Regions from separate parts of the Halobacillus trueperi genome, predicted to be linked through region 2. Evidence: riboswitches for the same ligand, from Rfam matches in the RefSeq annotation. Region 2 holds a riboswitch; the other holds the start of a gene.
The links. A riboswitch is a leader RNA that binds a small molecule or an ion and turns the genes downstream of it on or off. The one in region 2 is predicted to bind S-adenosylmethionine.

Region 1 (16,388 bases), on a different contig from region 2:
TGATGAACACCTGTCAGGACAATCGTGGAGTACAATCCACCGAAAATCAGACCGGCAATCGGGCCAGCCGTGTCATACACAACACCAAGCACGGAAGTCAATCCATTACCGAGCGTACGGCCAAGTGGTCCAACGACAAGCAAGGCAACAAACCCTGTGAAAATAACCGTCAAGAACGGCGTGAGCAATAGATCGATCGCATTCGGAACAACTTTACGGAAGGCTTGTTCCATTTTCGCCATCACATAAACCGTCAATAGAACAGGGATAACTGTTCCCTGATATCCAAGCATTTCGACACCAAAGCCTAAGAAATCAAGCGTTTCCGGCTGTGCATCAGAAAGTCCCCATGGGTTCAAAAGATTCGGGTGGGTCATAATTCCACCGATAACGGCACCTAAATATGTGTTCCCTCCGAATTCCTTCGCGGCACTAAAACCAATCAAGATCGGCAGAATGATGAAGGAGGCAGATGAGAACATATCAAGCATGACGAACATTCCGCTTTCTGGATCGACCCAGTTGTACGTGTTCATCAGGCCGAGAAGTCCCATCAGCATACCTGCAGCAACGATCGCTGGGATGATTGGCACGAAAATGTTCGATAGCGTCCGGGCAAAACGCGCCAGTGGGTTCATTTTACTTTTCGCCGCATCCTTGTGAGAAGCGGATTTGTCATTTTCTTCCTCTTCTGCTGAAGCTCCGACCATTGGGCCGAAGTGGGTGAAAACTTTGTTGACGGTTCCTGTTCCGAAAATAATCTGGAACTGACCCGAACTTGAGAATGCTCCTTTAACGCCATCGAGTTCTTCAATAGCTGCTTTATCGATTTGACTCTCATCATCAATAACGAGACGTAAACGTGTGGCACAGTGAGTGGCACTGACAACATTATCCTTGCCGCCGAGCAATGGAACCAATTGTTCAGCTACTTCTTTATGATTCATGATGTTTCCTCCTTGTTATTTTTTAGGAAATAAAAAAGACCTAAAACGCGCACAGTATGGATAGGTCATTCGCATACACGAGTCACCTAGCCAACTCTACACATTTTAGGTCTTGCCTGCTTTACCAGTAACAATCCTGCAATATTCAACTTTGAACAATTTCATTTTAACCAATGAAAACGCTATCGTCAATCCCTTTATAAAATTAATTTACGTTTAACAGACGCTGGATATGCAAAGCGATGTAGGCGATTTCAGAATCTGGAAAATCAACGCCGTATTCTTCCTTCAAGTAGCGGGCTACTCTCTCGGACGTCTCATAAGCTTCCCTATATTTCGTTTGAATCAGCTCCAGCATATCTTCATCAATCGGTTCGAAGTTGCTGCCCTCTTCCACACGATTCAACGCAAAGCGGAGATGGGTAATCAAGCGTTGGTAGTTGATGCTCGTTTCTTCAATGGTAAGCCCAACAATCGCTTCGACCTGCTCAACAAAATCACGCAAAATGGTCGCCGTCTGCAACGATTCGCTCATCGACGGCGTGTCCATTTTAGCGGTATGAACGTGAAGCGCGATGTGAGCGACCTCATCCATCGGGACCTCGACACCAAGCTCACGTTTGATCTCTTCTTTTGCCCACATCCCTACTTCGAATTCCTTCTTGTATAGGAACTTGATTTCATTCGTCAACTTGTTTTGAATCGGGAACCCTTGCTCCAGGCGTTCCAATGCAAAAGATAAGTGGTCAGTAAGCGCAATATGAATATGATCGTTTAACGGCGCTTCCAAATACCCTTCCGCATGACTAATGATTCGTTCTGCAACTTCTATATGCTTTTCCGGTAAAGTGGATAAAAGCTGTTGGAATTTTTCTGAAGACTGATCACGTAAGAGGAATATCTTTTCGATTTTATGTTTCGGCACAATATCGTTCCGCTTCTTTTGAAAAGCGATGCCTTTCCCCATAACAATCTTCTCCTGGGGACCATCATAGACAACGACTGCATTATTGTTCAGGATTCTAAAAATGCGCATAGTAAGCTCCTCCGCTCGAATGGTTACTCCTTCAATATTACCACGAAGAGAGTCTTCTATGACAATGGTATGGGCGGTTAGAGCAAAGAGGAAACATTAAGAGAGGGAGGAAGGGGTGGTCTTATCCAAAATCATACGTTCGATTTGCAGGGCAATGGAGAGAACATGCACAAATCCCTCGAGCACAGGGGATGCTTCCATATGCTTTTCATAATGGTACATGAGCGGACGGGCCAATTCTTTACTTACTTCTGGATCAAAATAATAGAAACCGGTCACCGGAAAATAGAGAGCATTACCCACTGGAATGAGTGTCCCCACGGCTATGCTGCCTTTTTCAGGCTCCTTCACCCTTCTATCAATCATGACCACCTCTACCGTTTCTTCTGTCTCCATGTCCACAGCAACGAAGGCGTTTGCTCCGAATTTGTGGCCAATATAGTAGAATTTCGGTGCGGCTTTCTCCCATTCTTCAAGCCATGCTTTCATCAAAGGGGTTTGCTTGAGATCTTGCTTATATTCCATACAAAAATCCTCCACAAAGCTTACGTTCTCAATTTCAGAAACATCATATAGGACGCGCCACCAAAACAAATTCAACTCAAGCGCGAGGCGTTTGTCTTCCGGGGGATCGTGATCCTCCACGAACTCCATCAACAGCGGCCGATACACTTCCCCGACTCTTTGTACAATAAAAGAAACGAAGTCATTGTAAGTCTCAGGCAAGAACGTGTCCATGACTTCCTCCGACAGTGGTTGGCCATGACGAAAAGGGGTTGTCTGTTCGGAAGGCTGCGCAAAAGCCACTATGTTCTTCTTGTTATCAGTCATTCTCATCCTCCTCTTTTTGAATGCTTATGTACTATTCGACACCATCCGCCATTCCCCTTTACTTCCCTCACAACCTTTACAAAACCCGAACAAAAGAAACTGAACCTTTACATGAATTTATTTCCTCAATATGATTCTATAATAAATGAAAATCGGGAAGGCTAATTACTAAACCCTTTCCATATTTCTTGTTACACTAGAAAACGTGAGAAATTTTTGTATAATCATTCTCATTCAGTCAGCTGAGAATTAATTTTCGACAGATTTTTGTCATTGTTGACAAAAAGTCGATTTTATATAATAATAGCTACTGAATTAGAATTATTATAAAAAGCTGCAACATTCCAGCAGCTAATCAAACATACTTTACAGGAGGAATTCTACTATGGCTCTAATCGGTAAAGAAGTACAACCATTCCAGGCGAAAGCATTCAAAAACGGTGATTTCGTTGACGTATCAGAACAAAACTTCAAAGGACAGTGGAGCGTTGTTTGCTTCTACCCAGCAGACTTCTCTTTCGTTTGCCCGACAGAACTTGAAGATCTACAAAACAACTACGATGCACTGAAAGAACTAGGTGCTGAAGTTTACTCTGTTTCTACAGATACTCACTTCGTACACAAAGGCTGGCACGATGCTTCTGAAAAAATCAACAAAATCACTTACGCAATGATCGGTGACCCATCTCAGCAGATCTCCCGTCAATTCGACGTACTGAACGAAGAAGATGGACTAGCTGAGCGCGGTACATTCATCATCGATCCAGACGGCGTTATCCAAACAGTAGAAATCAATGCTGGCGGAATCGGCCGTGACGCAAGCAGCCTTATCGGAAAAATCAAAGCTGCTCAATACGTACGCAACAATCCTGGTGAAGTTTGCCCAGCAAAATGGGAAGAAGGCGAAGATACACTAACACCAAGCCTTGACCTAGTCGGCAAAATTTAAGGAGTGGAATATAAATGGTTCTCGATGCACAAATAAAAGCACAATTAGAAGAGTATCTAAAGCTTTTAGAAGGTGACATCGAACTGAAAGTCAGCACGGGAGACGATAAAGTCTCCCGTGACATGCTGGCTCTCACGGATGAGCTTGCATCCATGTCACCGAAAATCACAGTACAAAACACAGAAATGAAACGCACACCAAGCTTCAGCGTGAACCGCCCGCAAGAAGAAACAGGTGTTACGTTTGCCGGTGTTCCGCTTGGTCATGAATTCACGTCCTTGGTTCTTGCTTTGCTGCAAGTGAGTGGTAGAGCTCCGAAAATCGACGATACGATGATCGACCAAATTAAAAACATCTCCGGAGAGTTTCATTTTGAAACGTTTGTCAGCTTAAGCTGCCACAACTGCCCGGATGTTGTTCAGGCCCTGAATATCATGAGCGTGCTGAACCCGAATATTACGCACACGATGATTGACGGTGCGGCGTTTAAGGAAGAAGCGGAAGAGAAAAACATCATGGCCGTTCCTTCTGTACACCTTAACGGAGAATTCTTCAGTGGTGGACGCACGACGCTTGAAGAAATCGTAGCGAAAATCAGTGAAGGTCCATCTCCAGAGGAATTCACAAACCGTGAGCCTTACGAAGTTCTTGTCATCGGTGGTGGCCCTGCAGGCGCAAGTGCAGCCATCTATTCTGCACGTAAAGGCATTCGTACCGGAATCGTCGCTGAACGTTTCGGCGGGCAAGTCCTTGATACGATGACGATTGAAAACTTCATCAGCGTGAAGAGCACAGAAGGACCGAAGTTCGCCGCAAGCCTCGAAGAACACGTCAAAGATTATGAGATCGATATCATGAACCTTCAACGTGCGAAAAGCTTGCAGAAGAACGATGATAACATGTTCGAACTTGAACTCGAAAACGGCGGAGTACTGAAAAGTAAAACCGTCATCATCTCCACAGGTGCACGCTGGCGTCAACTCGGCGTACCTGGTGAAGACGAGTACAAGAACAAAGGTGTTGCTTACTGCCCACACTGTGACGGACCATTGTTTGAAGGCAAAGACGTAGCCGTCATCGGTGGCGGTAACTCTGGTGTCGAAGCAGCGATTGACCTTGCCGGTATCGTACAAAACGTAACTGTGCTTGAATTCGCAGACACACTGAAAGCAGATGAAGTCTTACAAGAACGCTTGAACAGTCTCCCTAATGCTGAAGTGAAAACGAATGCTCAAACCAAAGAAATCACCGGCGATGATAATGTGAATGGAATCACATACATCGATCGTGAATCTGGTGAAGAACAGCACATCGACCTTGAAGGTGTATTCGTCCAAATTGGACTTGTACCGAACACCGAATGGATGGATGAATCGGTTGAAATGAACCGCATCGGTGAAATCATCACAAACAAACACGGCGCAACAAACGTGCCAGGATTGTTTGCTGCGGGTGACGTAACTGACAGCCCACACAACCAAATCATCATCTCTATGGGTGATGGTGCGAACGCGGCGCTGGGTGCGTTTGATTACTTGATTCGTAACTAATGACCTTTATACCAAAGAAGAGCGACAATGGTCGCTCTTCTTTTTTATTGTCAACATGAGCTAGACGGAAGTTACTCATATAAGAAGGTGTCATGAGGAGTAAAAATAGGTACATGAAAAGATCAAAAAAGAGGAAACCACTAACGGCTTCCTCCTTTTTACTGATTAAATTGGCAGAGGAGCAAGCGGCGAAACAAAGCCTCTCTCCACAAGTTCATCCCAAAACGCTTTCGGAATCTTCCGCTGAATCATCTCCAAATCTTCCTTAATACGATCCGGACGAGTCGAGCCGGGAATGACCGACTTTACGGCTGGATGGGCCGTTGAAAATTGGAGTGCAGCTGCTTTTAACGGCACATCGTACTTGTCGCCAATCTCCTTCAATTGATTTACTCTTCCAATGATATCTGCGCCGGCTTTTTCATAGTTGTAGTGATCTCCACCAAACAAGACACCAGAGTTATAAGGACTGCCGACAACGATGTCTACATCCTTCTCTTCTGCCATCGTCATCATGCGCTGTAACGCGCGGTCATGCTGGAGGAGTGTATATTGCGTTGCGGATAAACAGACATCCGGCCTTGTTTCCTCAAGCTCCATCGCAAGTTCAATCGGTTCTGTCGTGTTAACGCCAAGGCCCCACGAACGGATGACTCCTTCTTCCCGAAGACGTGACAATACACGGAAAGCTCCGGTTCTCGCTTCTTCAAATTTAGCCACCCATTCATCTCCGTGGAAATCAGGAGAAACGTCATGCACGAAGACCATGTCTAAACGATCGGTTTGCAGTCGTTCAAGGCTCTGCTCGATCGACCGTTTCGTTGCGTCTTCCGTGTAATCGGTAATGACTTTATTGTTCCGGCCATGTTCAAAAAGCCCTTCGTTCTCTTCTGTCTCATCCGTCATATAACGACCGACTTTTGTGCTTAATACATAGTCATCACGGTTATACTTCGATAACACGTCACCGACACGCATCTCCGCTAAACCGGCTCCATAAAAAGGTGCAGTGTCAAAATAGCGGACGCCCTGATCCCAGGCGGTTTGTATCGTTTCACGGGCTTCTTCTTCCGGGACATCCCTGAACATATTTCCTAAAGGGGCTGTGCCAAGTCCTACTTTATGTTTCAATGCATCCTGCAGTGATTTCATGTGTTCATTCCTCCTTTTAAAAAGAACCTATAGTTGTATAACCAACTATAAGAAAAATGAAACATTCCTTCCAAGGAGATTAAGTCTACATCAGCCCTCCTGCCACACTTCTTCTGCAATCCTGACAACATGGTCGATTTTCTTCCACTGCTGTTCTTCTGTGATTTCATTACCTTCTTCTGTTGATGCAAATCCACATTGAGGACTCAAACACAGCTGGCTCAAAGGTACATAATCTGAAGCTTCAAGAATACGAGCCTTCACGCGCTCTGGATCCTCCAACTCTCCATACTTTGATGTAATTAAACCAAGAACGATGGATAAGTCTTGGCGGTTCATATGACGAAGGGGCTCAAATCCGCCGGAGCGCTCATCGTCAAACTCAAGGAACAAACCATCAACATCCAAGCCACCAAAAATTGTTTCCGATACCGCTTCATAGCTTCCACTCGTCATAAAGGTCGAACGGAAATTGCCTCGACAAATATGCATGGTAATAAGCAGATCATCCGGTCTGTTGGCAATCGACTCATTGATGGCACGTGCACACAGCTCGGCCACTTCCTCAGGGTTTTGGCCTTTCTTTTTCATTGAAGCACGTCCTTCTTCTGAGAAAAACGTCGCCCATGACGTATCATCAAACTGTAGGTAGCGGCAGCCTTCCTCATAAATTTTGTTTATGAATCCTCGATAAGCCACCACTAAATCATTGACGAGTTCTTCATCGTCATCATAAATGCCTTCCGACCGATCCGCACGGAATAAGAGCATGTTCGGACTCGGGATTGTCAATTTGGCAACAGCATCACCGGCAATGCTTTTTAAAAAACGGAAATGTTCGACCATCTCATGATCACTGAAACCTACCTGTCCTGTAATTTTAATTCCACGGGCTTTCGTTTCCACTCCTTTGAATTTCAGACCTTTTTCAGGTTCATAACCTTCTACCCCATCGAGGCCTTCGAGGAAATCAAAATGCCACCAGCTGCGGCGGAAATCGCCATCCGTGACAGCTTTCAATCCTGCTTCTTTTTGTTTTTCTACTAATTTTACAATCTCTTCATCTTCCACTTGACGCAATTCCTCTTCCGTTATTTCTCCCTCTGCCTGTTGGATACGTGCTGCTTTTAATCGTTCTGGCCGTAGGAAGCTTCCTACATGGTCTCCTTTAAATGGTGTTCTCTTCACATTCTTTTCGGTTGTTACAGACATTTATAACCCTTCTTTCTTTCATAGTTTGTGCGCTCCAATAAGAAAAGCCCCTCTTCTAAATAAGAAGAGGGGCTAAGTAACCGCCGAACGATTCCCTTCTTATCTGCAAGCTGAACGCTTCTGGAATTAGCACAGTACTTTCTATAAGTCTGCTGCTAAGGTATCAACGGGCCAGTCCCTCCACCTTTCTGGATAAGAAACATGATTGAATTGTTAAAGATTACTATACAGGACTTCAATTGAAATTGACAACCGATTCTGAACATTTTTCTCTTGTTTTCCTTAAATAAAAATCCCCCTCTTCAAGAGGAGGATTCAATCAACGCCATTCTCAAATAATCCACGAACAGAACCGACTGCTCCTTCAACTTTACCTTCTCTTCGGGCAAAATGGCATGATCGAGTGCCAGCCCGTCAATGAAAGTGATGATCGAACGCGCAATAATTTGGCTCTCATAGCGATCACTGAACTCACCGGATTTCTGTCCTTTTGTGATGAGTCCATCGTAAATCTGCAGACCCATTTCATAACGTTTTTCCCCGTACGCACGTCTTCGTTCATTGTTACGTCCCGTGATAAAGAACTCAAGCTTGCTTGGTGCGAGAGGGTCCATCTCTGTATTCGGACTGCCATCTTCCCCGAACAAAAGCTGCATAAGCAGGTCCCAGTAGGATTCTACTTTTTCAAGAGAATCCTCTGTCGTTTCAGCTTCGTCCGTCAGCCCTTCTTCAAGCAAAGCTTCAAATAGGTCTTCTTTATTTGAAAAATATTGATAGAGACCGCCGCGGCTGACGCCAGCCGACTCCATGACATGCTTCATCGTCGTGTGCTCGTATCCATGCTTGATGAATACGTTCCTTGCGGCTTCCATGATGTCAGCTCGTCGTTGCTTCAGGTGTTCCTTGCTCACTCGTGGAGACATGTGCTTTCCCTCCCTCTACTTTTCGCTTCGTTACAAATCCTACGATGGATACGCAGACAAGGAGACTTGCTGTAATGGTAAACGTCGGAATGACGCCAATCATCGTCGCGATCCATCCTCCGACAAGAGGCCCAATGATGGTCGCAGTCGTCATGACACTATTGATGACCCCAAACACGCGCCCGGTCATATGAACAGGCGTGTTCACCTGGACAGTCGCCTGGAACGGAACAAAAATCAGACTTGCAGAGAAACCCGCGGTGAATCCGAGTCCCGGTCCCCAAAGGATAGAATAATTGAGGTCATAAAAGGTAAGCATCCCCATAATCCCAAAACTCGCTCCGATTCCACAAACCCCAAGGAGCATGAGCGGATAAGCTTTATAATCCGTTTTCTTCGCTAACAAAAATCCTGCTAAGAACATGCCGAGACCAGACCCCGTCACTAGATAACCGAACAAATCGGGGGACACCTGCGTCAGCTCACGAATTAAGACAATCAGCTGAGAATCGGCCGATTGAAGAATCAACAGGCTGAGCCCGACAAGAATCAAACCCGTCATCATAAAGCGGTTCGATTTAAGAAAAGAAAAGCCGAGCGCGAACTCTTTCTTGAACGACGCTTTCTCTTTTTCTTCTTCGGTCGTTTCCAGAGGAAGCGCATTTGGAACAAACAAGAGGATGACCGCAGACACGAGAAACGTGGCCGAGTCGATGATAAAAACTTGCTGGGCGCCGAAAACCGTAACAAGCAATCCACTGACGAGCGGGCCGAGTATTTTCGTCGACGAGTCAATCATCGAAGTGATCGACATCGCCCCTTTCATATCCTCCTCCGGCACCACTTCCTTCAATTTCCCGTTTTTCGCAGGAATGAAGACTGCGGAGAAGATTCCGATCGTAAGTAGGGTTGCATAAACCATCCAAAGCGATGTCGCGATCGTCAAAATCAGTATTAAAGCCGCCCTCACGACATCAGATACGATCATAAGTGTTTTGCGGCTGAAGCGGTCAGCCACCATTCCAGCAACCGCTCCAAACAAAGCCATCGGCACAGCTAAACATAAAAAGACGAAAGACACTTCAAGCGGTGACGCATCCCATTTCAACCCGACAAGCGTGATAATCGCGACAATGCTGAGCCAGTCGCCAATGCTCGAGATGGCTTGCGCGGACATCAAGGTCATATACCCTTTGTTTTTCCATAAACGTTCCATAGGTTGGGCCCCTCTCAATTAAACGACACCGATGTCGTTTTGTTAGTTGTATTATATCGACACTGGTGTCGTTTTGCAACCATTGTTTTAAAAAGAGTAAAATCGCCCATAAAAGCATGAAGGCAAAATTTTTACATCCATGCTTTTACGTCCCTATATTCACTACTACTTATCAAAGGCCATGCAGCGATCAAACTCAAAACGGACCCTCGTCCATGTCGCTGTCTGAGTCTCCCTCTCTTTCATCTTTGACTATTTGTTTATGTATTTCACTGATGAGAAACACCCCCCTAAATAAGCAACCAACAACAATACCAAAAGTGATGATTCCTCCTATCAAAGGACCAGTCATCATAATTAACCAACCTAATAACATGCAGGCAAGAATAATAAAGAACAACATGCACATCCCTCCTTACAGCTTTTCATTATTTCAAACCATGCCAATCTAAAACAAGCATTCCCTCCCATTTAAAAGATTCTTCCGAACAGCGTTTCAGCTCCCGCAACAGCTTTAATGGGTGAACCTCGGAAGAATAAAAGAAAGAGAAAAGCATAGTGTTTCTATGCTTTTCTCTTTCTTTTGATCTGACTAACCTTTTCATTTCAAATCCCTTTCGTATTCATCAAAACGACTCTCCAACCATCTGGATCTTCAATGGTTATCCCTTTTTCCTTCCAATATGGATTTTCAGATTCCACTTTCTTGTATCCCATATCATGGAGTCTTTCAGTTACATCCAGCACCTCACCCCGATTTTCTATATAAAAAACCAGCAAATTATCCTTAGAAGGTGCAGGGCAAGGACTGCCAGATTCATGCCTGGTGAACTCGAGTTGGTAGGATAGACCAGGTAATCCATAAACCACACCCTCATATCCTCTGTGTCCTGCAAAGTCTGTCATTCTCTCTAAACCAAGTCCTGCCTCATAAAATTCAGTGACTTTTTCTAATTGATCGGTAGGTCTTGCTATCCTTATTTGTGATGCCTCAAAGCTTGGAAACTTCATTCTTCTTCTCCTCCCGCTTACCGAGAGCAATTTTCCCATTGAAACCAGCCATGATTGAATGCCCTCTTTTTAACCAATAGTAATAGATTCCGAGGGAAAACCCATTAGCGGAAAGAATGAAAAATATATACAACTTTGGTCGGAGTAAGAAATGGACGATAACTTCTCGATAGGGGGCGTTTAAGCAACATTAGAGGACATTGAACACGAGTTACGAAACATTAATCTATAAGACAATAAAAAAAGTGCCCTTCCACCTGTGTGGGGAAAGGCACTTTTCGCTGCATTTAAATATTCACAGGACTCTCTTCCTGCTCCTCCGTCAGCCCAAGCGTCTCTTCTGTCGTCGCATGAATTTCGCGGATCAACTCTGGATTTTCAACTAATTTTTTCCCGTAAGAAGGAATCATCTCTTTGATTTTCGGTTCCCATTCCTTCAACTGCTCTGGGAAGCATCTTCCCATCAGTTCAAGCATGACAGAAACCGCTGTCGATGCGCCTGGTGAAGCACCAAGCAAGGCAGCGATGGAGCCATCGGCGGAACTGACGACTTCAGTTCCGAATTGAAGCGTTCCTTTGCCCCCACCCTCGGTATCCTTAATGACCTGCACGCGTTGACCTGCAGTGACGAGATCCCAGTCCTCTGCTTTGGCCGCAGGGATGAATTCACGCAGTTCTTCCAGACGTTTTTCCTTCGATTGAATGACCTGCTCGATCAGGTATTTCGTCAAGGAAGCGTTCTTCACACCTGCAGCTACCATTGTAGCCAAGTTATCTCTTTGGACGGAGGTGATCAAATCAAGCAGCGATCCGGTTTTCAAAAACTTTGGCGAGAACCCTGCAAATGGTCCGAAAAGCAAGCTTTCTTTGCCGTCAATGAAACGTGTATCCAGGTGTGGCACAGACATCGGTGGTGCACCGACTTTCGCTTTGCCATACACTTTCGCGCGGTGTTCGGCGATTACTTCCGGGTTGTTACACACCATGAACAGACCGCTGACTGGGAATCCACCGATCTGCTTCGATTCAGGAATTCCCGTTTTTTGAAGCAAGTGCAGACTTCCCCCTCCTCCGCCGATGAAGACGAAGTTGGACTTATGGTATTCCATCTTATCGTTTTGAAGGTCCCGTACTTTCACTTCCCACGATCCGTCTTCTGCACGCTTGATATCCTCAACACTGTGCTTGTAGTTGATTTCAAGGTCTTCGTTTTCCAAGTGATCGAACATCTTCCGCGTCAATGAACCGAAGTTCACGTCCGTCCCCGCATCGATCTTCGTTGCCGCGATCGGTTCTGTGATCGTTCGGTTCTTCATGATTAGCGGAATCCATTCTTCCAGTTTATCTGGATCATCAGAAAATTCCATGTCCTTGAACAACGGGTTCGCAACCATGGTATTAAAGCGCTTTCTCAGGAAATCAACATTTCTCTCTCCCTGAACGAAACTCATATGGGGTAATGGCATTATAAAGTCATTCGGGTTACTGATCCGATTGTTTTTCACGAGATAAGACCAAAATTGCTTGGAGACTTGAAACTGTTCATTTACTTTAATGGCTTTTGTCATATCAATCGTACCGTCAGGCTTTTCATTCGTGTAATTCAGCTCACAAAGGGCTGCATGGCCTGTGCCTGCATTGTTCCATACGTTCGAACTTTCTTCCCCTGCACTACCAAGCCTTTCAAACACGCGAATGTTCCAATCCGGCACCAATTCTTTAAGCAAAGATCCTAATGTCGCACTCATGATCCCTGCACCAATTAAAATCACATCTGTCTTCGAGTATTTTTTGCTCATTCCCTTTCATTCTCCCTATTATCAGTTATTTTTATCTATGTTCAGTGTATCACTATTATCGAAAAATTAAAATATTTGGAAGCCCTTCCGAATACGGATTCCGTAGGGTGTTTTTCTATCAAGGAAAGAAAAACATCGCACTATCAGCCTATTCAAAGAAGGGCCGTGGTGTTCAGCACATACGGCTTCAAGTCCATTTTCATAGGGAGCAGTGTAAGGATAGGTCCGGGCTTCCGGGCTTCCGGGCTTCCGGGCTTCCGGGCTTCCGGGCTTCCGGGCTTCCTCAGCCTGTTGGTTACTTACGTGTTATATCTAGGGTATGAGTGAATTTTTTAAAATCCGTCTTGGACAGGTCTTTTTATTTTAACCTCTAAATCAGTCGACAGAATGGTACTCCTCCCAAATGGAAAAATGAAACAAATCTTAAATGCAAACGTAAACATATAAAAGGCTACATGCATGAACTCAATCTACTATAGAGGGGAGACTTTCCTTTGACCGACCAATTCATTCCAATAGGGGTAGCGATTGCCTTAACCGCCATTGTATTATGGAAAATATTTTATAACAATTTTGATATGGTCATCAATTATGCCGAGAAAAGAAGAGAAAAAGATGACGTTTCACTTATAATCAAACGCAACGATGAACCCATCATTTCAATCAATCCACATACTGTTCTACCTTTAGCAAGTACTGTGAAAATCATCATTGCAATTGCATTTGCAAGACAAGTGAGCGATAACAAAATTGATGAAAATGCATGGATTCCTAAAGAGGAACTTTTGAAATTCTATATGGAAGGGACAGATGGCGGTGCTCACAAACAATGGGTTCGTGCCAATTCCGACAAAGACCAGTACACCTTAAAAGAAATCGCGATTGGAATGATTGCCTACAGCTCCAATGCTAACACAGAATTCCTAATGAATTACCTTGGCTTAGAAGCTATCAATCTTTTACCAACGTCTCTTCATATGGAGAGCCATACACCCATATTCCCAATTGTCTCATCCTTGTACATCCCTTCCTATATTGAAACCAAGGAGAAGGTTACGGATAAAAATGATCTTCTAAAGAGACTTGAGGGCATGTCTAGAGAGGAATATATTGACTGTTCTCTGGAAATTCATGAGCATTTAGCTGCAAACGAACAGAGAGGATACATGGACGAAGTTAAGCTGGGTGTTGAGTTCCAAAAGATATGGTCTGACCGATTACCCGCAGCATCAGCCCAAGACTATTTGACCCTCATGCAGGTCATCAATCGAAGAGGGACATTTGATGATCAGATGCAACGATGTATTGAAGAAATCCTAGGTTATGCTTTGTACATACATTCAGCAAACAGAAAGTGGATCGACCACGGTGGGATGAAAGGAGGCTCGACTTTATTTGTTTTCACGCATGCTTCCTATACAACGGATAAAGAAGGCAATCAGACAGAGGTCGTGTTCTTGGCCAACAATTTGAACGTCTTAAAATCTAGAAAACTGCAAAGGAACTTTAACTCCTTTTTGCTTCACCTGTTAACCAACAAGGAGTATAGAAAGAAAATAAGTTCTTGAGTAGTAAAACTTAGATTACGATTTAAAAAAGGGCAGGAGGAAAACCATTGGACTTGATCGCCTGGGTGATTGTCGCAAGTGAAATCGGATTTTGGGTTGTCATCATCGCAGGACTAGTGACACGTTATATTTTCAAAAAGAAAAGAGCAGGACTGTTGTTACTCGCTTTAACCCCACTCATTGATTTGATCTTACTTGTAACGACAAGTGTTCACCTATGGAACGGGGCTACAGCCACAATCACCCATGGGATTGCTGCCGTCTATATCGGTGTGTCGGTCGCCTTCGGTAAAAGCCTGATTGAATGGGCGGATGTTCGTTTCCAATATTACTTCACAAAAGAAGGACCGCGCCCAAAGAAACTTTCCGGCATCCCCCACGCTAAGCACTACTTTAAAAGCTGGCTGCAGCATGTTCTCGCCTATTCAATCGGAGCGATTTTTCTTGTAAGCCTGCTCTTTCTCATTGGTGACCCTTCACGCACAGAAGCACTCATCAATGCACTGAGGCTTTGGACGCTGGTCCTCAGTGTCGACCTTCTCATTGCAATCAGCCATTTCATCTGGCCAAAAAAATAAAAAAGTGTCTGCGCTCAGAAGAATAGAGGCAGACACTTTTTTACATGAGTAGTAACGTTAGTCCCGGAGCCAGGACCGAGACGATGACAGCACTCAACACCATCGCGATCGTACTGACAGAACCTTCAAGCGGATCCCGCTCCATCGATGTCGCCGTCCCGATCGCATGTGAGGCACTCCCCATGCCGACCCCTTTTCCAAGCGGGTGGGTGAGGCGGGAAAAGCGCATCACCACAGGGTGGATTAGCACTCCACCAATGCCGGCAATCATGACAAAAACAGCTGCGAGCGGCATGACACCGCCGCTTGATTCCGCAATTGACATCGCGACAGGCGTTGTCACTGATTTCGGAACGATCGAGTGGATGATCAACTCACTGAAACCCGCCCACTTGCTGAGCAAAAGTCCAGAGGTCACACCAATAAACGCGCCAACTGAAGTCCCTACCAAAATCGGCAGGAGCATCCTTTTCAAAAGATCACGGTACTGATAAAGCGGGAAAGCAAGCGCAACGACTGCCGGACCAAGCAAATAATCAATCCACTTGCCGCCGAGCATATACGTATCATAAGAAAGATCGAACAGCAGTAAAAGAATGATTATGGTCACGGTCGCCAAGATAATCGGGGCCGTATAGATGCGGCGAAACCTGCGATAGATGAACAATGCCCCTTGATAGATAAGAATCGTCAGGATGATTATGAACGAAGCCGGAAGAAGACTACTCATGAGCAGCTTCCCTCCTTCTCGCCATCCACTGAGCAACGAAACCTGAGATCCCCATCACTAAAGCCGTACTCAATAAGCCGATGAGAATCAAAAGCACCCCTTTCCCTTCAAAAACATACGCATAGCTTATGACTCCGACTGTTGCCGGGATGAAAAAGAACGGCAGATGTTTGATCATGAACCCCACGCCCTGTTTGAACCAGTGATCAGGGACTATCTTTAATGATAAGAGTGCGAACAGGATGACCAGGCCAATGACGCTGCCTGGGATGAAAAGGTTAAATGTATTCTGTATAAGTGTTCCGAGTAAGTAGATGATGTATAAGCCGGTGATTTGCAGAATAATAGTGACTGCTTTTGACACGTGTGATCCTTCTTTCTAGTTGTGAGATGGAAGTTTTCTTCCTTTATTATATAGGAATGTGAAGAGCATACAAAAATCCTGCTCCCTAGTTGTTAAGTGAACAGGAAATAATCTTACTGTAAGAGTGATTGTCCTGCTCATCATGTACTGAATCATCTTATCATTAAGTACAAACTTTAAATGATACATAGACACTTCTTTATATTTCTTTTTCATTCTCATGACATGAGCCTTGGATCATGCACAATATGTTAGTATTCTTCTATATTGTACCTAAACAACCAATCTTTTCTGTTAAAAGGAAGTGTGTAACATCATGAAAAAATTCATACAACTGCTGCTTGCAGCCCTACTAATTGTTCTGCTTGGAGCCTGTGCGGAGCAGACTTCAGAAGAGGCAGAAGAAGCCCCTAAAAAAGAAACTGCACCAGAACAAAAAAAGGACCCGGAGCCTCCTTATCAAGCGTTAGAACCATCTGAAGACGCCGTCCCACTCAAGGAACGCTTGTCCAAAGAAGAACT
Region 2 (16,388 bases):
AGTCCTTCATTACGGATTTATCAATAAGAAGAGAACACCCCCTTTTATCTTAGCTATCGAGAAACTTTCATAAGAACCAAAGCGCAAACAATCCGGGAGATACGAAACGCATAAGTCAAACAGGTAGAAGATCAACTTTCCTCCCGCAAGACTGGATGGGCTATATAGCAAGTAGCAAATCTCTCTAGCAAACATCGCTCCCCAGGATGTTCACACCTCGGAATTTTATAAGTCCCTATGAAAAGAAAAGCCTGGTCGGTTATATTTCCCGCCCAGGCTTTAATTTATGATACATTTTTGTATTGTAATAAAAGAATGTCGCTTTTTTGCCACTCACTTTCAACATTTCTTTCACAAAGCTTTTAGCATTTGAAAGCTTGCCTACTTTACGATCAGCTAAATACATCCCAACCAGCCCTTCATGGATCATTTGGTGAAAAGGTGCATCTGGAAGCCTTTGTATTTCCTCGTGTGTCCTTTCAACAAAATACCGGAAACGATTCTTCATTTGTTCCTCATGAGCATAGTAAGCACAGAAATTCAAATCTCCCTCTTTTTCATCTTCTTCTTGATCAATGTAGTAATCAAGCAAGATATGTAACCCCTGCATATATGGAAAATAACTACTTTCAATTTGATTGGATAACGTTGCATCCATCTTTCCACTCAACGTATAGGAAACAAGACAAAAAATTCCTAAAGTAGATCCCGTACATGCCGAAAATTCATACCAGCTAAGCTCTGGCCATTCTTTTTGATAGCGCTTGAACCAATTTTGTAGTCTTGGAATTCTTTCATTTTCGATTACATGCTTATGAACTTGCAGATCACCATATAACTTACCTAACTTTATCGCTTGTTGCTTGACGGTGTGATAGTCTTCCGCCTCGAAAAGAACTTGTTGACACGTTTTCACAAGGTCATGGAGGTATCCCCCATCATCCTGCTCCTCACGATATTGGTAATAATCTTGTAATGGGTTACCTGGTGTCAAGGCGTCGATCATGGATTCATGCAGCATGCGGAAATCGTCAGGATCCATGGAGGTGCTCCGGTCACAAAGGTTGTCCAAGTAGTCACTGATGGTTTGATAAGCAACGATGAAGCGAATCGCCCTTTTATCGTTGCCACGGGAGAGAACAGAATAAATAGATCCCCCTTCACAGTGAAACGTCTTTTCTTCGATACTCGCCAATGCTTGACTTCTGAGTTCTTCGTCAGGAATCAATTTCGCCCTTTCAATCCAATAAGACAATTCATTATGAACAGCAGGAAAAACATTTCGATACACTCTGTACATCAAAAGAATGGCGTTGCCTGGAACTGCACGTGTCAAAAGAAATCCTCCTTTCCCGTTTACTTTAGATGATCCTCTAAAAAGGAATGCGTATGTTGATAGACATCTTTCCATTCCGGCTCATTATAAATTTCATGATAAAGACCCGGCCATTGTTTATATCTTTTTTCTTTTATTTGAACTCGGTCAAACCATTCAGCTGTCTTCTCTATTTTCACCATATAATCGTCTTCGGCCTGCATCAGTAATAATGGGATATCAGGAAAGCGTTGAATATCAGAGAACGCTTCTCTCGTCGCTTTTTGAAATTCACGATACCAGCGAATAGAGACTTTATCAATAATCAAAGGATCTTGTTGAAACTCTATAATTTTATCCTTATTACGTGTGATGTATTCGGGATCTTGAGGAGCCTTGATTCTTAATGATGGAAATAAAGTGTTTAAAATATACGACACGACTTCCAAGGGCAGACTCGCTTTTTTCAGAAGTCCTAATGCAGGAGAAGAGAGAATGACGCCATCTACCTTTGGTTGAGCAATCTCCATCGTCCTCACAACCGCAAGGCCCCCCATACTATGACCCATTAAAAATATTTTCTTACCGGGGTCCGCCTGTTGGACCCACATCATAATGGTATTGACATAATCCTGAAAAGAACGGATGTGCCCACTCTTTCCTGAAGAACGCCCCTGACCTGGCAGATCGCCGTAAATAACAGAGTACCCATCCTTTTGTAGTTGGTCGACCAGTTCATGGTACCGCCCTGAATGTTCAAAGGCTCCATGAACGAGCACAACCGTAGCACGATCATTGACTGATTCTACTTTCTTCACAGCATCTCCCTCTTTTCTTCTGCTATACTATCAATAGTAATAGTATAAGGGGGTTTTTCATGATTTGCGAATATAAAGGAAAGGTACCTGACATTCACCCGAGCGCCTATGTTGCAGAAGATGCGGTGATCACTGGGGATGTAACCATTCAAGAAAAGGCCAGTGTTTGGTTTAAGACCGTGATTAGAGGAGATGTTGCTCCCGTACATATTGGCAAGAACACGAACATTCAAGATTTAAGCCTCTTACACCAGAGTCCAGACAAGCCTTTATTCATTGAAGATGGGGTAACCGTCGGCCATCAAGTCACTCTCCATTCTGCCCATATAAAAGAAAACGCTCTGATCGGCATGGGATCTCTTATTTTGGATGGCGCTGTTATTGGAGAACAAGCTTTTATCGGAGCCGGGAGCCTTGTCCCCCCTGGGAAAGTGATTCCACCAAATACTCTCGCTTTCGGTCGTCCGGCCAAAGTCATAAGAGAACTGAATGAAGAAGACATAAAAGAACTGAACCGGATAAGAAAGAGTTATGTGGAAAAAGGGCAATATTATAAAGAAATATGAGGATTTTGAGTCCACAAACCGTTCATTCTAACGATAAAAAAACCGTTCCAAACAAAAGTTTGGAACGGTTTTTTCCTTATTGACAGCGGGCCTTCAATTCTTCCGCTTTATCTGTACGCTCCCAAGGGAACTCCACATCTGTACGTCCAAAATGACCATAAGCAGCCGTTTGGCGATAAATAGGACGGCGCAGATCTAACATCTTGATGATGCCTGCTGGACGTAAGTCGAATAGTTCACGTACAGCTTCTACCAACTGCTCCTCAGAAACAGTACCTGTTCCATTTGTATTAATGGCAATGGAAACAGGCTGCGCCACACCAATGGCATAAGCAAGCTGAACTTCTACTGAATCCGCTAGTCCAGCAGCTACGATATTTTTCGCAACATACCGAGCAGCATAAGCAGCAGAACGGTCCACTTTCGTAGCGTCCTTACCACTGAAAGCTCCCCCTCCATGACGAGCATAGCCACCATACGTGTCCACGATGATCTTTCTTCCGGTTAGCCCGGCGTCACCTTGTGGACCTCCAATTACGAAGCGTCCGGTTGGGTTAATAAAGTATTTCGTTTGTTCATCAATGTATCCTTCAGGCACAATGGGCTCAATCACATGTTTTTTCAAATCTGCCTGGATTTGTTGCAGCGTCACTTCTTCCGCATGCTGGGTAGAAATAACAATTGTATCCACGCGCACAGGCTGGTCGTTTTCGTCGTACTCTACCGTCACTTGTGTTTTCCCATCTGGACGAAGGTAATCGAGTGTACCATCATTTCTAACATCAGAAAGACGTTTAGAGAGTTTATGAGCCAAGGAGATTGGCAGAGGCATCAATTCTTTGGTTTCATTATTAGCAAAACCAAACATCAATCCCTGGTCTCCTGCACCAATCGATTCGATTTCATCATCACTCATCTTCCCTTCACGGGATTCAAGAGCAACGTCCACGCCTCCTGCGATATCAGGAGATTGCTCATCAATCGCTGTCAGAACAGCACATGTATCTGCATCAAACCCGTACTTCGCACGAGTATAACCGATATCTTTAATCGTCTGACGGACGATGGATGGAATATCCACATAAGTATTTGTACTAATCTCACCAGAAACTAATACAAGTCCCGTTGTCACTGTTGTCTCACATGCAACCCTCGCGTTGGGGTCGTTTTTTAAAATTTCATCTAAAATCGCATCAGAAATCTGGTCACAAATCTTGTCCGGATGTCCCTCGGTAACAGATTCTGATGTGAATAACCGGCGGTTTGCAGGCATTCTTAAAAACTCCTCCTTCTGTAAGTACAAAGTATTAGACGGAACTCTTTACCAGTATGTGTAGAAACTTTTATAAGTTTCATATATGTTCATGTTGCCTCTTTTCACAACCAATGGAGCATTTACATAGGAATATCTACAGGTTACCCTGTTCGAATATATTTCTTCATTAAAGGCTCTGTTCTTATTGAGGTGATGGATCGTTCTCCTGCCCCTGTTTGGAAAAAAGCCTTATAAAAAGAAAAAACCTTTCCTATTCGAGGAAAGGGGCTGCTTCCTTTCGCTCTTATCGTCCAAGGAGCATGTCCTCCTTGCTTCAGGTTAGCACCGTGTCATGTCCATGACGGTTGCTGGGTTTCAAAGGGCCTGTCCCTCCACCAACTCTGGATAAGAGAGTATCCGTTCTCCGTTATCGTATCGAAAACCTTATTTAATGTCAATTGAATTCCACCTCTTTCAAAACCTATTCCTAACCCAGTAAACGTTTGAAAGAAATACACATATATTATTAGAACACTTTTTTCAATAAAAGAACAAAACTCGCTATTCCATATAAGCTCCCGATTGTGGAAGACTCAGTTTCGAGATGTTTCTTTGGTTCGTTGCCGGGTGGGGCGTCAGGGGTGGCTGGGAAGCTACTCGCTTTCCTGTGGGGGAGTGGCGAGCTTCCTCGGACTACGTCCTGCGGGATCTCGCCGATCTCCTTTCTCACACGGGAGTCTCGCAGCTTCCCAACCACCCCATTCGATAAAGTGAGAAACGAACCCTTTCATCAAGAAGGACTGTCTTCCACTATCACAGTTAGAAGGAAGAATAGCTCTACATCAACCTCTCATGTTCGAAGTGACCACTGGAGATAGGTTATATTACCCGATTCACTTCAGCATACAATCAGAGTTTCCGAGATGTGGTTTCGAGACACTTACATGGCGGAGGGGAATGGGGAGACTCCTGCGGAAAAAAAGTGCATGGTGAGACCCCACAGGACGCAGTCCGAGGAGACTCACCGCGCTCCCGCGGAAAGCGACTCATTCCCCGCAGTCCCTATCCACGCAACACAAGTCTCGAAACTGAGTCTTCAAGAATTCTGCCAGATTGTTGAACAAAAGAGGATGTTTGAAGTGTGATTTTTCTGAATAAATAAAATGTAAGCTTTTTCACGTATAGTATGGACTAAAGAATTCAATGTGTTATACTAATCTCACATTAGGTTGATCATAATTAATTGCAAAGGCGGGTCGACACATATGAGTACCATTAATCAAATGTCTGAACTGAATCTTTTACTTGCCCAAGAACATGTCCACCATCAGCTATCTGTTCCACACTTAGTGGAAAAGATTTTATACCGTAATGAAGGTACCCTGACAGAAAAAGGGGCCATCCAGGCAACGACGGGTACTTATACTGGTAGATCTCCGAAAGATAAATTCATCGTCCAGGATGATGTAACACGAGATAAAGTCCACTGGGGAGCTGTCAACCAGCCCATAGATGATCAAACGTTTGTAAAACTCTATCATAAAGTACTGGATTATTTAAAAGAACGGAATGAACTGTTTGTCTTTAAAGGCTATGCTGGGGCAGATGAAAAGCAGCGCCTTCCTCTTCAAGTACTTACAGAGTTCGCCTGGCACAACTTGTTCGCACAACAAATGTTCATTCGACCGGATGAACAAGAGATAGAAGATCATGAGGCGGAGTTTACTGTCGTATCAGCCCCAACCTTCAAAGCTGATCCGCAAATCGATGGAACAAACTCAGAAGCTTTCATCATGATTTCTTTTAAACACCGTATCGTTTTAATCGGCGGCACGGAATATGCAGGAGAAATTAAAAAGTCCATCTTTTCAGTCATGAACTATATTCTTCCTGAGAAGAACGTTCTCCCTATGCACTGCTCAGCGAACGTAGGTAAAGAAGGAGATGTGGCTTTATTCTTCGGCCTTTCAGGTACAGGGAAGACGACATTGTCAGCAGATCCACAACGTAGGTTGATTGGTGATGATGAACATGCATGGTCAAACTACGGGATTTTTAATATTGAGGGTGGGTGTTACGCAAAATGTATCAACCTTTCACAAGAAAAAGAACCCCAAATCTTTGACGCCATCCACTTCGGCTCAGTCCTGGAAAACGTCGTGTTGGACCCACAAACCCACCAGCCCGACTACAATGACACAAGTCTCACTGAGAATACACGAGCGGCTTATCCATTAGAGCATATCGACAACACTGTACAACCAAGTATTGCCGGTCATCCGAATGCCATCATCTTTTTAACGGCTGACGCAACAGGTGTCCTTCCACCGATCAGTAAATTGACAAAAGAGCAGGCGATGTACCATTTCTTGAGTGGGTATACGAGTAAACTAGCAGGAACTGAACGAGGAATCACAGAACCACAAGCTACTTTTTCTGCATGCTTCGGTTCACCATTCCTCCCTCTCCCGCCTTCCACTTATGCAGAGATGCTTGGAGAAAAGATTGACCAATTTAATGCAGACGTTTATTTGGTCAACACAGGCTGGTCAGGAGGATCTTACGGAGAAGGGCAACGAATTAAATTGTCCTATACCCGATCCATGATTCATGCCGCACTTGAGGGAGAGTTAAGCTCTGCGGACACTTATCAAGATCCATTTTTCGGCTTGAATATTCCTACACACTGCCCTGGTGTCCCAGATGAAGTATTATTTCCTAGAAAAACATGGGCAGACGCTGATGCATATGATCAAAGTGCCAAATCTTTGGCCAGCAAATTTCATGAAAACTTCAAGAAATTCACATATGCAAGCGAAGATATCAAAAAAGCAGGACCGACCTATCACAGGTCATAACAATTGTTTCCTCATCTCCTCATATAAAAGAAGGCCCCGCTGGTCATCCCAGCGGGGCCTTCTCTATACCCTCCACCTAACACCACAAACGTTTCCGATTGTGGAAGACTCAGTTTCGAGATGTTTCCGGGCTTCGTTTGCCATAATGGGAGTCAGGGGTGGTTGGGAAGCTACTCGCTTTCCTATGGGGATGACGGCAAGCCATTCCCACGGGAGTCTCGCAGCTTCCCAACCACCCCATTCGATGCATGTGAGAAACGAACCTCTATATAATATGATGGGACGTCTTCCTCCCCAATCAGAAACTGGTAAAAAGCGCTTTACATCAAGCTTTCACGCTCGGAATGACCAATGGGGGGGGGAGTTTTAAATTATCTACTTTGCTTTAGCATACAAGCAGAGATTCTGAGAAGTGGTTTCGAGAGACCACACATGGTAAAGGGGCGGAGGGGAATGGCGAGACTCCTGCGGGACAAAAGTGCATGGTGAGACCCCACAGGACGCAGTCCGAGGAGGCTCACCGCGCTCCCGCGGAAAGCGAGCCATTCCCCGCAGCCCCATCCACTCAACAAAAGTCTCGAAACTGAGTCTTCCACAATCCTGCCAGATAGCTGAATAAACATAAGAAAAAAGGTAGAAAAGTTTAGTTGAACTTTTCTACCTTTTTCAAGCACTCCGGCAACACTTCATCTTTCATCATAAAGCTGAAACGATCATTCGATTTTAAATTACGCGGGAGATGACGGAACAATACAGGTCCGTGCGTCTCAAAATAATGATCCTGATCATCGATTGAGTCAATCATTGCAAAATACACGTTTTTAATGACCGTCCCCCCTTTACCTTCTACATGATACTGTCCAATGTAGGATAAATAAGAAATAACGGCTCCTGTCTCTTCTCTGACTTCTCGAACAGCGGCGTCTTCCGCTGATTCTCCCTCTTCCACTTTTCCACCTGGAAATTCGAGACCGCGATCTTTATGTTTGGTGAGCAGCCATTGGTCCTTGTATCGGCATATCACCCACACGTGTTTCGGTGTCTCGGAAAAAGGATGATCCTCAAAAGATAACCGGACAGGGTTGTGGTAATAATCATAAAATGTTTTCATGTCTGCTCAACTGCCTTTAATCCTTGATATACGTTCTGTCTTTCACCTGTTTAAATCGTACCACAAGCCGCGCTAAATACAAACCGGTCAGCAGACAAACTTCTCTCTTTCCTGAATAATTTGTAAAAATATACAGAAACATGAAACGATCGATCCTTATCATTCGTACAAGACAGAAAGCAGAAAAAGAAAGGAGAGCAATAATGGCTAAGCGAACCTATGTAGCAATGGTCAGTCTGTTTTTGATTCTTTTGCTAAGTGCTTGTGGCAGTGCAGAAGGCAGCAAAATTGAAGAAATTATGTCGGAAGCTTCTGAAGTTAACAAAGACTTACAAAGTTATGCTGTTAAAACCGAGACTGAACAAGTCATAAAGATGGGCAAGCAAGGAAACAACGGACTTCCAGAAGGTGGGATCCCCATCCAATCCACCATCGATGCTGTTCATCAAGTTGAGCCTATGGCTTTTCACCAGACCATTGAATCTATGGGACAGACAACAGAGCAATACTATACAGACAAAGGCTTGTACATGACAAACCCTGCAGGTGACGGGTGGGTGAAAGCACCCGAGAAAGTCCTCGAACAACTTCAAGCCTTAAATGTGAATAGTCAAACACCAGCCGAACAAATGGAATTTCTAGAAGAATATACGGATGATTTTCAATTAACGTCTGAAGAAGATCAGTATATTTTAACGTTCCGATCGGAAGGGGAAAATGTACAAAAGCTCATGGAAGATTCGCTAAAAGAAATACTTCCTTCCGGCCAATTACCTGAGAAATTGTTAGAAGGCTTGACTGTAAATGACCTCGAATACACGATGAAAATTGATCAAGGCACATACTATCCTGAAATGTTCCATATGAATATGAACCTTAAAATTGAGGAAAATGGAGAACAAGTCGAGTTAAAGCAATCCATATACAGTGAATTCAGCCGTTTTAACGAAATTGAAGAGATTGTCGTACCACAGGACATCCTTAATCAAGCAGAGGAAATGGAAGATATGCCTGGTTTATTCTGATGCAGCATACAGAACCGCTTCTTTTTCAAGAAGCGGTTCAATTATTCATTCAATACGCCCATCTCCGTGATATGATGTTTAGTGGTTTCATCTCCAAGATCATAAATCTTTTGAAACGCTTTTTTCATATCGAGATCCGCTTCATCGTTCGCCTGATCATTATGATAGGGATTAAACGGAACATGAGACCGCCAGAAAGATTCAGCATCCGCATTATAGATCTCATCGAACACTTCCCTAAGAGCTTTAACTTCTTCCTCTGTCGCGTAAATCGTGAAATCATCATTGTTCCCATCGTGATTTAAAGAAATTTCCCTTGTTCCCATATTGATATAATACTTATCCTTTTCCATCATTCACCCTCCTCTTCCTTAGTGTGAACCACGGAAGGGAAACCTATTACAGATGGAAAAATTCATGAAAACGTCTCATAAGCAAGTGTTACTTCTTCCAGATATTCCTCATCCACATTTAATCCCATTCCCGGCTTCTTTGGAACCTCAATGGATCCTTCGTGTATTACAATCTCAGGGTGTACAAGGTCTTTATGAAAATACCTTGTCGAACCAGACAAATCGCCCGGAATCGTAAAGTTTGGTAGGGAAGCTAACGCAAGGTTATGTGCTTTGGAAATGCCTGATTCCACCATCCCGCCGCACCATACAGGAATTCCCCGCGATTGACAGAAGTCATGGATTTGTATCGCTGCTGTCAACCCGCCGACTCGACTGATTTTTATGTTGATGATTTGACAACTCTCCAGTTCAACCGCTTGGACGGCATCGTGAAAAGACATAATGGACTCATCCAAACAAATCGGGGTCTTCATTTCCTTTTGGAGCTTTTTATGCCAATAAAAGTCTCCTGCCGCAAAAGGCTGTTCAATCATTGTTAACCCATAATCATCTATCGAACGTAGATGACTCATATCCTCTGGATTATATTGACCATTGGCATCAATCATGATCGGAAGGTCCGGGTCGATTTGTTGTATGGTTTCAATCGCTTCCTTTTCTCTTCCCTTCACAACTTTCAATTTATATCTTTGAAAACCTTCTTCCTTCAGCATGGACACATCTTTTTCTACTGAATCCCCCAAGCTGATCACTGCCCCCGCACTTACGGATGAGCGGGTACCTCCAAGGAGATCGGCAAGGCTTTTTTCTGCTTGTTTTCCATATAGATCCCATAGAGCAGCTTCCAGTCCCGCTTTTGCCATCGGATGACCTTGCACTCCCTTACTTTCTTCTGCAAAATCAGAAGGGTGCTCCGCTCCATTTTTCAAAAGGAAAGGAATCAAGTAATCCTCAAGAATATGCCAAGCTGTATTTATCGTTTCATAGGTGTAAAAAGGGTCAGGAAATGCCGTCACTTCCCCGTAACCTATGCGTCCTGCATCATCTTTTACTTCTATAATAATAAGAGGACGCTCTTTCAGTTCAGCTTGGTGAGTAACGAATGGAACTTTGAGTGGAAAGGAAACTTTTCTTAAACCAACTGATTGGATTCTCATTCGTCTCCTCCTTGCATGGAATAGGATGACAAATGTCTTCGTAATAGTTTGTTCGAGGCATTTCTCGGGAGTTCTTCGATCCAATGAACTTCTTTCGGACATTTATACTTTGCCAAACGCTTCCTACACCAGTCCAGCACTTCTTTTTCCGTCAGACTGGCCCCATCTTCAGCCACAATATACGCTGCAGGAACCTCTCCCCAATGTTTATCGAAACGACCGGTCACACCTGCTTCCCGTACACCCGGCAAGGATGATAACACGCTCTCGACCTCTGCAGGATAAATGTTTTCCCCCCCTGAAATGATCACGTCTTTCACTCGGTCAACGACATACAAAAATCCATCTTCATCTTCAAATCCGAGATCCCCCGTCCGCAAGTACGCGCCCTCTCTTTCCGACCGGTTGTAGTACCCTTTTGATACCATCGGACCACGAACGATAATTTCACCAACTCCCCCTCTTTCCGTACTGTCTATATACAAATGCGCAGGGCTTAAGGCTTTTCCTGCTGAACCTAGTTTGGAGAAAGCGAATTCCGGACTGAGAGTGGCGATTTGAGAGGTAGTCTCTGTCATCCCATAGGTTTGGAATACGGGTATTCCTTTTGCAGATGTCTTTTTCAGCATAACTTCAGGAACAGGCCCTCCACCTAGAAGCATGCAGCGGAAGTGGTCTGGATACGTACCATCTTCAAGCACCTCGAGCAATCGCTGCAGCATAACGGTCACGACAGACACATGGGTAATTGCTTTATCCATAATAGCTTTATGAACCTTTCGAGCATCGAATTTTTCAAATAGCATGATCGGCATGCCGTAAACGACACTCTTCATTAAGATCGAAAAGCCACCAACATGAAATAAAGGTAAACAGTTCAACCACTTGTCCTTTTCCTGGACTCCTAAATTTAATGCAGAGGCGACGGCACTGTGCCAATGGTTTCCATACGTATGCATGACGGCTTTCGGATTTCCTGTCGTTCCTGAGGTGTACATCATCGTATAAACGTCATCGAGGTCGAGGTCTGTGTGAAGTTGGTGAAGACTTTCTTTCTTCTCTTCTACATGTTCAAGTCTACGCACATCAAGATTCATCTCTCTTACCGACTCTGTTGCCACCTGTAAGTGGTGTCCATCAGCATAAAAATGTGATACATGAGCATCTTCAAGCTGGTACGCAATTTCCGCACTGGTCAGCCTCGTGTTCAAAAGAACGGCTACCGCCCCGACATAGCTGACGGCGTGAATGAAAACGGCGTACGTGGAACTGTTGCTTGCTAATAAGGCTACATGGTCGTCCTGTTTCACCCCATTTCCCATAAGAGCATGGGCCATTCTCCGGCTTCTTTCCCTTAGTTCAGAAAAACTGATACTCCCACCATCTGATGTTTCAATCGCCGTACGCTGCGGATTTAACGCCGCCTGTTTATCTAACCAATGAGGAATACGTTCGCCCATTACAACCCTTCCTTTACTTAGTTCTGTTATTCTAACGCTCGAATCATAAAAGGGGCCATCCTTTCTACAGGATGCCCCTTCACACATGGTTTCATATATAGAGACGAATCAAGGAAAACGAGGGAACTGATCGAAGTCAGGCTTTCTTTTCTCCTTGAAGGCGTCGCGTCCTTCTTTGGCTTCCTCTGTTGTGTAGTACAACAATGTGGCGTCTCCACCCATTTGTTGAAGACCAGCTAAACCGTCTGTATCTGCATTGAAAGAAGCCTTCAAGAAACGTAAAGCAGTCGGAGACTTCTCAAGCATTTCACGACCCCATTGTACGGTTTCAGCTTCAAGATCTTCCAATGGTACAACTGTGTTTACTAGTCCCATTTCTTCCGCTTCTCTTGCAGAGTACTGACGGCACAAGTACCAAATTTCACGGGCTTTCTTATGACCAACGATACGTGCAAGCAATCCTGCACCATAACCAGCATCGAAGCTTCCCACTTTTGGTCCTGTCTGGCCGAAGATGGCGTTATCAGCAGCAATCGTTAAATCGCAAACGATATGTAATACATGTCCACCACCGATTGCATAACCGGAAACCATCGCTACCACTGGTTTTGGAATCACACGGATCAAACGTTGCAAATCAAGTACATTCAAACGAGGGATATGGTCATCACCTACATACCCTCCGTGGCCACGTACTTTCTGATCTCCACCAGCACAGAAAGCATCATCGCCAGCTCCTGCAAGAACAATAACTCCAATTCTGGAGTCATCGCGAGCATAAGCAAAAGCATCAATTAACTCATGTACCGTTTGCGGACGGAAGGCATTACGAACTTCCGGACGGTTGATCGTGATTTTAGCAATCCCTTCAAATCTCTCGTACATAATATCTTCGTATTCGCGTTCACTAACCCAATCAAAAGACATATTATTTCCTCCTTTTTCTACATTCAGTTCCTATATTCCTCATGAAAAAACGCTTTCTTACAATTTTCATTTTATCATGAAGCCATCTACAATTTTAGCAAAAATCCCAGGATTCTCAAGGTGGACGGTATGACCAGCATTTTCGACCACCCGATGAGTGGCTCTAGTGAAGCGTTCAGCCATATCCCTATTGATGTTTCGGAACTTTTCGTCTTCCTCTCCTGTCACTAATAAGACCGGGCACTTGAGGGAAGATAGCTGATCCCACCAGGAAGGCTGATGACCTGTTCCCATACCGAGAAGCGATTCAGAAAGACCATTAGCCGTCTGACTTAAACGTTCTTCTCTCAACGCTTTTTCCACATCATCAGGAAGGGATTGTTGCGAATCAAAGAGTGGGAGGCTTTCCCAGAAGTCTACGAACGGTTCGACTCCTTCTTCCATCAATTTTTCCGACAATCCTTTATCTTTTGCTTGTCTTGCCAGCTGTTCTTCGGTTGTAGGTAAACCTGGAGAAGCACTTTCGAGTATTAATCGATCGACATATTCAGGGTAAAGCATAGCAAATGATAGAGCTGTTCTTCCACCCAAGGAATAACCAAGCAAGGACACCTTTTCTAATCCCAGCTGATCAAGCATAGCTTTGAGGTCCCGACAAAAGCGTTCCATCGTTACAATACCAATCGAGCCTGTCCTTCCGTGACCTGGCAAATCCACTTTTAATAAGCGAAAAGATTTTTCGAAACGGGAAGTAATGGAGTCAAAAGTTGAAGTGCGGCCCGTAAAACCGTGGAGCAGGAGGAGGACTTGCCCTTGCCCTTCCCCTTCATCCTCGACCCAATATTCTCTTCCGTTCACCTTCATCCTCATAAACTCCCGCTCCATTCCAAAACCGCTTTTTCCACATTCGCCCAACGCTCTCTATGAAAGGCTACATGATCGTCACGGTTCGTCACCACTTCGACGACGTTCAGCCCTGGACTTTCATAACTTTCTACTAAGGCCCGTTTGTAAGATTCCCAAGTCGTCACTTTTCTGTGTGTGCCTCCATACATCCCGATGACAGGACCTAGATCCAGACCTAAAGGAGTACCAAAGAGCTCTTCAAAGTGATCAGGATGTTTGGATTGAGGCAGATAAGAAAATATGCCGCCTCCATCATTATTAATTACAACGATGGTCAATGGAATCTTCTTATTCTTTGCCATCCATAGCCCATTCAAATCATGATAGAAGGAGATATCTCCTAACAATAGCGTTGTATGTTTGCCTGTAACAGCTGTTCCAATCGCTGTACTGATCACGCCATCGATCCCATTTGCTCCTCGATTCGCCATTAGCTGGACATTTTTTGGTGAAGCCATGAAGAAACTATCGACATCCCTGATCGGCATACTGTTGCCCACAAAGAAGTTGGAATCATCCGGCATCGTGTCTGCCAAATAAGCGACCGCATGCCCTTCATTGAGCGAATACTCAGGTTCAAATAGCATTTCATTTTTCGCTAAAACATTCATCTGCTGCCACGTGGAAAGCCATGAGGTTTCTACGTTCCCATCAGGCATAAAATCGGACAAGCTCTCACACAATTGGACAGGCTCACTCCAAATGAATGTCGCCCCGATGCCTGCCGGCTCACGAAATTCCTGCTGATCATCCACAACGTAGTGATCGATCTGTTCTTTGTATTCCTGGATCCATTTCAAGTACGCTTTGGATACAGGCATCGCTCCGAACCGTACGATGTAATCGGGCACGACTTGACCCTTAATTGTTTGTGACTTAAGCAGAGCATCGTAATTTTCAATGATATTCCTCTTATCATGGCTTCCTGTACGAAGCTGGGATAAAGGATCAGCAAATACAGGAACTCCGAGACGAGAGGCGAGGTGTGTAACTGCCTCAGCTAAGCGTGAATCCGTTTGTGGACCTACAACCAGTAACCCATTCTCTCCTTGAGCCAGCTGTTCAAATAATGACTTCACCTGATCGTCCGGCATCGCTAAACTCCCTCTCTGAGCTCTTGGAATTGGCTGGACGCTTCCACGCCATGCCTCTTCCAACTGGAAGTCTGGAATTAACGGTTCGCGAAATGGAATATTCAGATGTACAGGACCCTGCCCGGAAATTGCTTCTTCCATCGCTCTTGCCGCCTGTTGCCTCGCATAAGGAAAGTTGTTTTCTTCTGGCAACGCTAGGTCCTGATACCATTTAACATAACTACCATACATTTGGATTTGATTAATGGCTTGAGGCGCACCGACTTCTCTCAACTCATGCGGCCTGTCAGCGGTCAACACTACGAGAGGTACTCTACTGTAGAAAGCCTCGACAATTGCCGGATAATAGTTCGCAGCTGCCGTACCAGACGTACAAACGAGTGCTACTGGCTTTTGTTCTTGCTTAGCTATCCCCAAAGCAAAAAAAGCAGCTGAGCGTTCATCAAGGTGAACCCAGTGATTCACCCCGGAATGCTCAGCAAAAGTCATGGCGAGTGGCGTAGACCTCGAACCTGGTGATATGACGACATGTTCGACACCCGAGAACACGAGTTGGTCTACAAAATGAGTCACATATTTCGTTAATGCTTCTACATGTCCCATTCTGATCCTCCCAATACATTCATCATCGGTTTTAGTTTGACCGCCGTTTCTGCATATTCCGCTTCAGGATCGGAATCTTCGACTACTCCACACCCAGCAAACAAAGAAGCTTCCTTTTGCTGAATGAGAGCGGAACGGATCGCTACTGCAAACTCACCGTTATCCTGGGCATCAAACCAACCGATTGGCCCAGCATACCAGCCTCTATTCAACGTTTCATGTGTACGAATATACTCGACTGAAACTCGCTGCGGCATCCCGCCGAGGGCCGGAGTCGGATGCAGCTTTTCAATCACGTCAAGCAGTGTGTAGCCTTGATCCAATACGGCTCTCACTGGTGTGTACAAATGCTGCAGGTTCCGGAGCGGATAAAGGACAGGTCCATTCGGTACTTCTACTTGACTGCTGCATGCTTCTACCGCTTCTTTAATCATTTCCACTACAAATTGATGCTCTTGAAGATTTTTAGGGTCTCCAAGCAATTCTTCCCCCAGCTTGAGATCTTCCTGCTCGGTCCTACCACGAGGGACCGTTCCTGCAAGACACGTAGACACAAGTTCACGGTCTTCCACTTTTGCAAGTCTCTCTGGAGTCGCACCAATAAAGTGATCCCCTCCACTTTCATAACAGAAAATATAGCTGTTTGGCTGAGTATCAGCCAGAGCTTTTAAAACAGCCGCGATCTGCACATCCTCTTTGAACGTGACGCGGAGTTCTCTTGCAAGGACGACTTTCTCCATCAACCCTGCTGTAATATCATCCGTCGCTTTCTTCACCGATTCTTTCCAATCCTCAGGAGCAACCTCAAAGGTCTGATCAATGACAGGCAGCGAACCGGACATCTCTCCTTCGTTAAGAAGAATGTCCCGGTGATCTTGTATTTGATGAGCGATCTGCTGCTGATGATCTTCCGGAAAAATCAATGCATTGATGGTTA

Region 1: another riboswitch for S-adenosylmethionine. It lies ahead of DYE48_RS07190 (5-methyltetrahydropteroyltriglutamate--homocysteine S-methyltransferase); the one in region 2 lies ahead of metK (methionine adenosyltransferase).

The regions. Positions count from the first base shown of each region.
Region 1 is NZ_QUAE01000004.1:121,105-137,492, reverse strand. It holds gene DYE48_RS07220 (sucrose-specific PTS transporter subunit IIBC) at 1-947, opposite strand, end outside; gene DYE48_RS07215 (PRD domain-containing protein) at 1,153-1,983, opposite strand; gene DYE48_RS07210 (hypothetical protein) at 2,080-2,814, opposite strand; gene ahpC (alkyl hydroperoxide reductase subunit C) at 3,200-3,763, shown strand; gene ahpF (alkyl hydroperoxide reductase subunit F) at 3,778-5,313, shown strand; gene DYE48_RS07195 (aldo/keto reductase) at 5,479-6,465, opposite strand; gene DYE48_RS07190 (5-methyltetrahydropteroyltriglutamate--homocysteine S-methyltransferase) at 6,556-7,677, opposite strand; SAM riboswitch class I at 7,774-7,876, opposite strand; gene DYE48_RS07185 (TetR/AcrR family transcriptional regulator) at 7,980-8,600, opposite strand; gene DYE48_RS07180 (MFS transporter) at 8,554-9,816, opposite strand; gene DYE48_RS07175 (hypothetical protein) at 10,013-10,219, opposite strand; gene DYE48_RS07170 (VOC family protein) at 10,423-10,827, opposite strand; gene DYE48_RS07165 (malate:quinone oxidoreductase) at 11,115-12,626, opposite strand; gene DYE48_RS07160 (serine hydrolase) at 13,121-14,194, shown strand; gene DYE48_RS07155 (hypothetical protein) at 14,242-14,772, shown strand; gene DYE48_RS07150 (LrgB family protein) at 14,813-15,502, opposite strand; gene DYE48_RS07145 (CidA/LrgA family protein) at 15,495-15,866, opposite strand; gene DYE48_RS07140 (hypothetical protein) at 16,183-16,388, shown strand, end outside.
Region 2 is NZ_QUAE01000023.1:4,277-20,664, forward strand. It holds gene mnmM (tRNA 5-(aminomethyl)-2-thiouridylate-methyltransferase MnmM) at 1-73, shown strand, start outside; gene DYE48_RS18040 (tetraprenyl-beta-curcumene synthase family protein) at 260-1,336, opposite strand; gene DYE48_RS18045 (alpha/beta hydrolase) at 1,357-2,133, opposite strand; gene DYE48_RS18050 (gamma carbonic anhydrase) at 2,193-2,699, shown strand; gene metK (methionine adenosyltransferase) at 2,776-3,972, opposite strand; SAM riboswitch class I at 4,256-4,366, opposite strand; gene pckA (phosphoenolpyruvate carboxykinase (ATP)) at 5,220-6,812, shown strand; gene ytkD (RNA deprotection pyrophosphohydrolase) at 7,456-7,923, opposite strand; gene DYE48_RS18075 (DUF6612 family protein) at 8,127-8,948, shown strand; gene DYE48_RS18080 (hydrolase) at 8,990-9,301, opposite strand; gene menC (o-succinylbenzoate synthase) at 9,364-10,461, opposite strand; gene DYE48_RS18090 (o-succinylbenzoate--CoA ligase) at 10,458-11,921, opposite strand; gene menB (1,4-dihydroxy-2-naphthoyl-CoA synthase) at 12,030-12,848, opposite strand; gene menH (2-succinyl-6-hydroxy-2,4-cyclohexadiene-1-carboxylate synthase) at 12,915-13,712, opposite strand; gene menD (2-succinyl-5-enolpyruvyl-6-hydroxy-3-cyclohexene-1-carboxylic-acid synthase) at 13,715-15,451, opposite strand; gene DYE48_RS18110 (isochorismate synthase) at 15,439-16,388, opposite strand, start outside.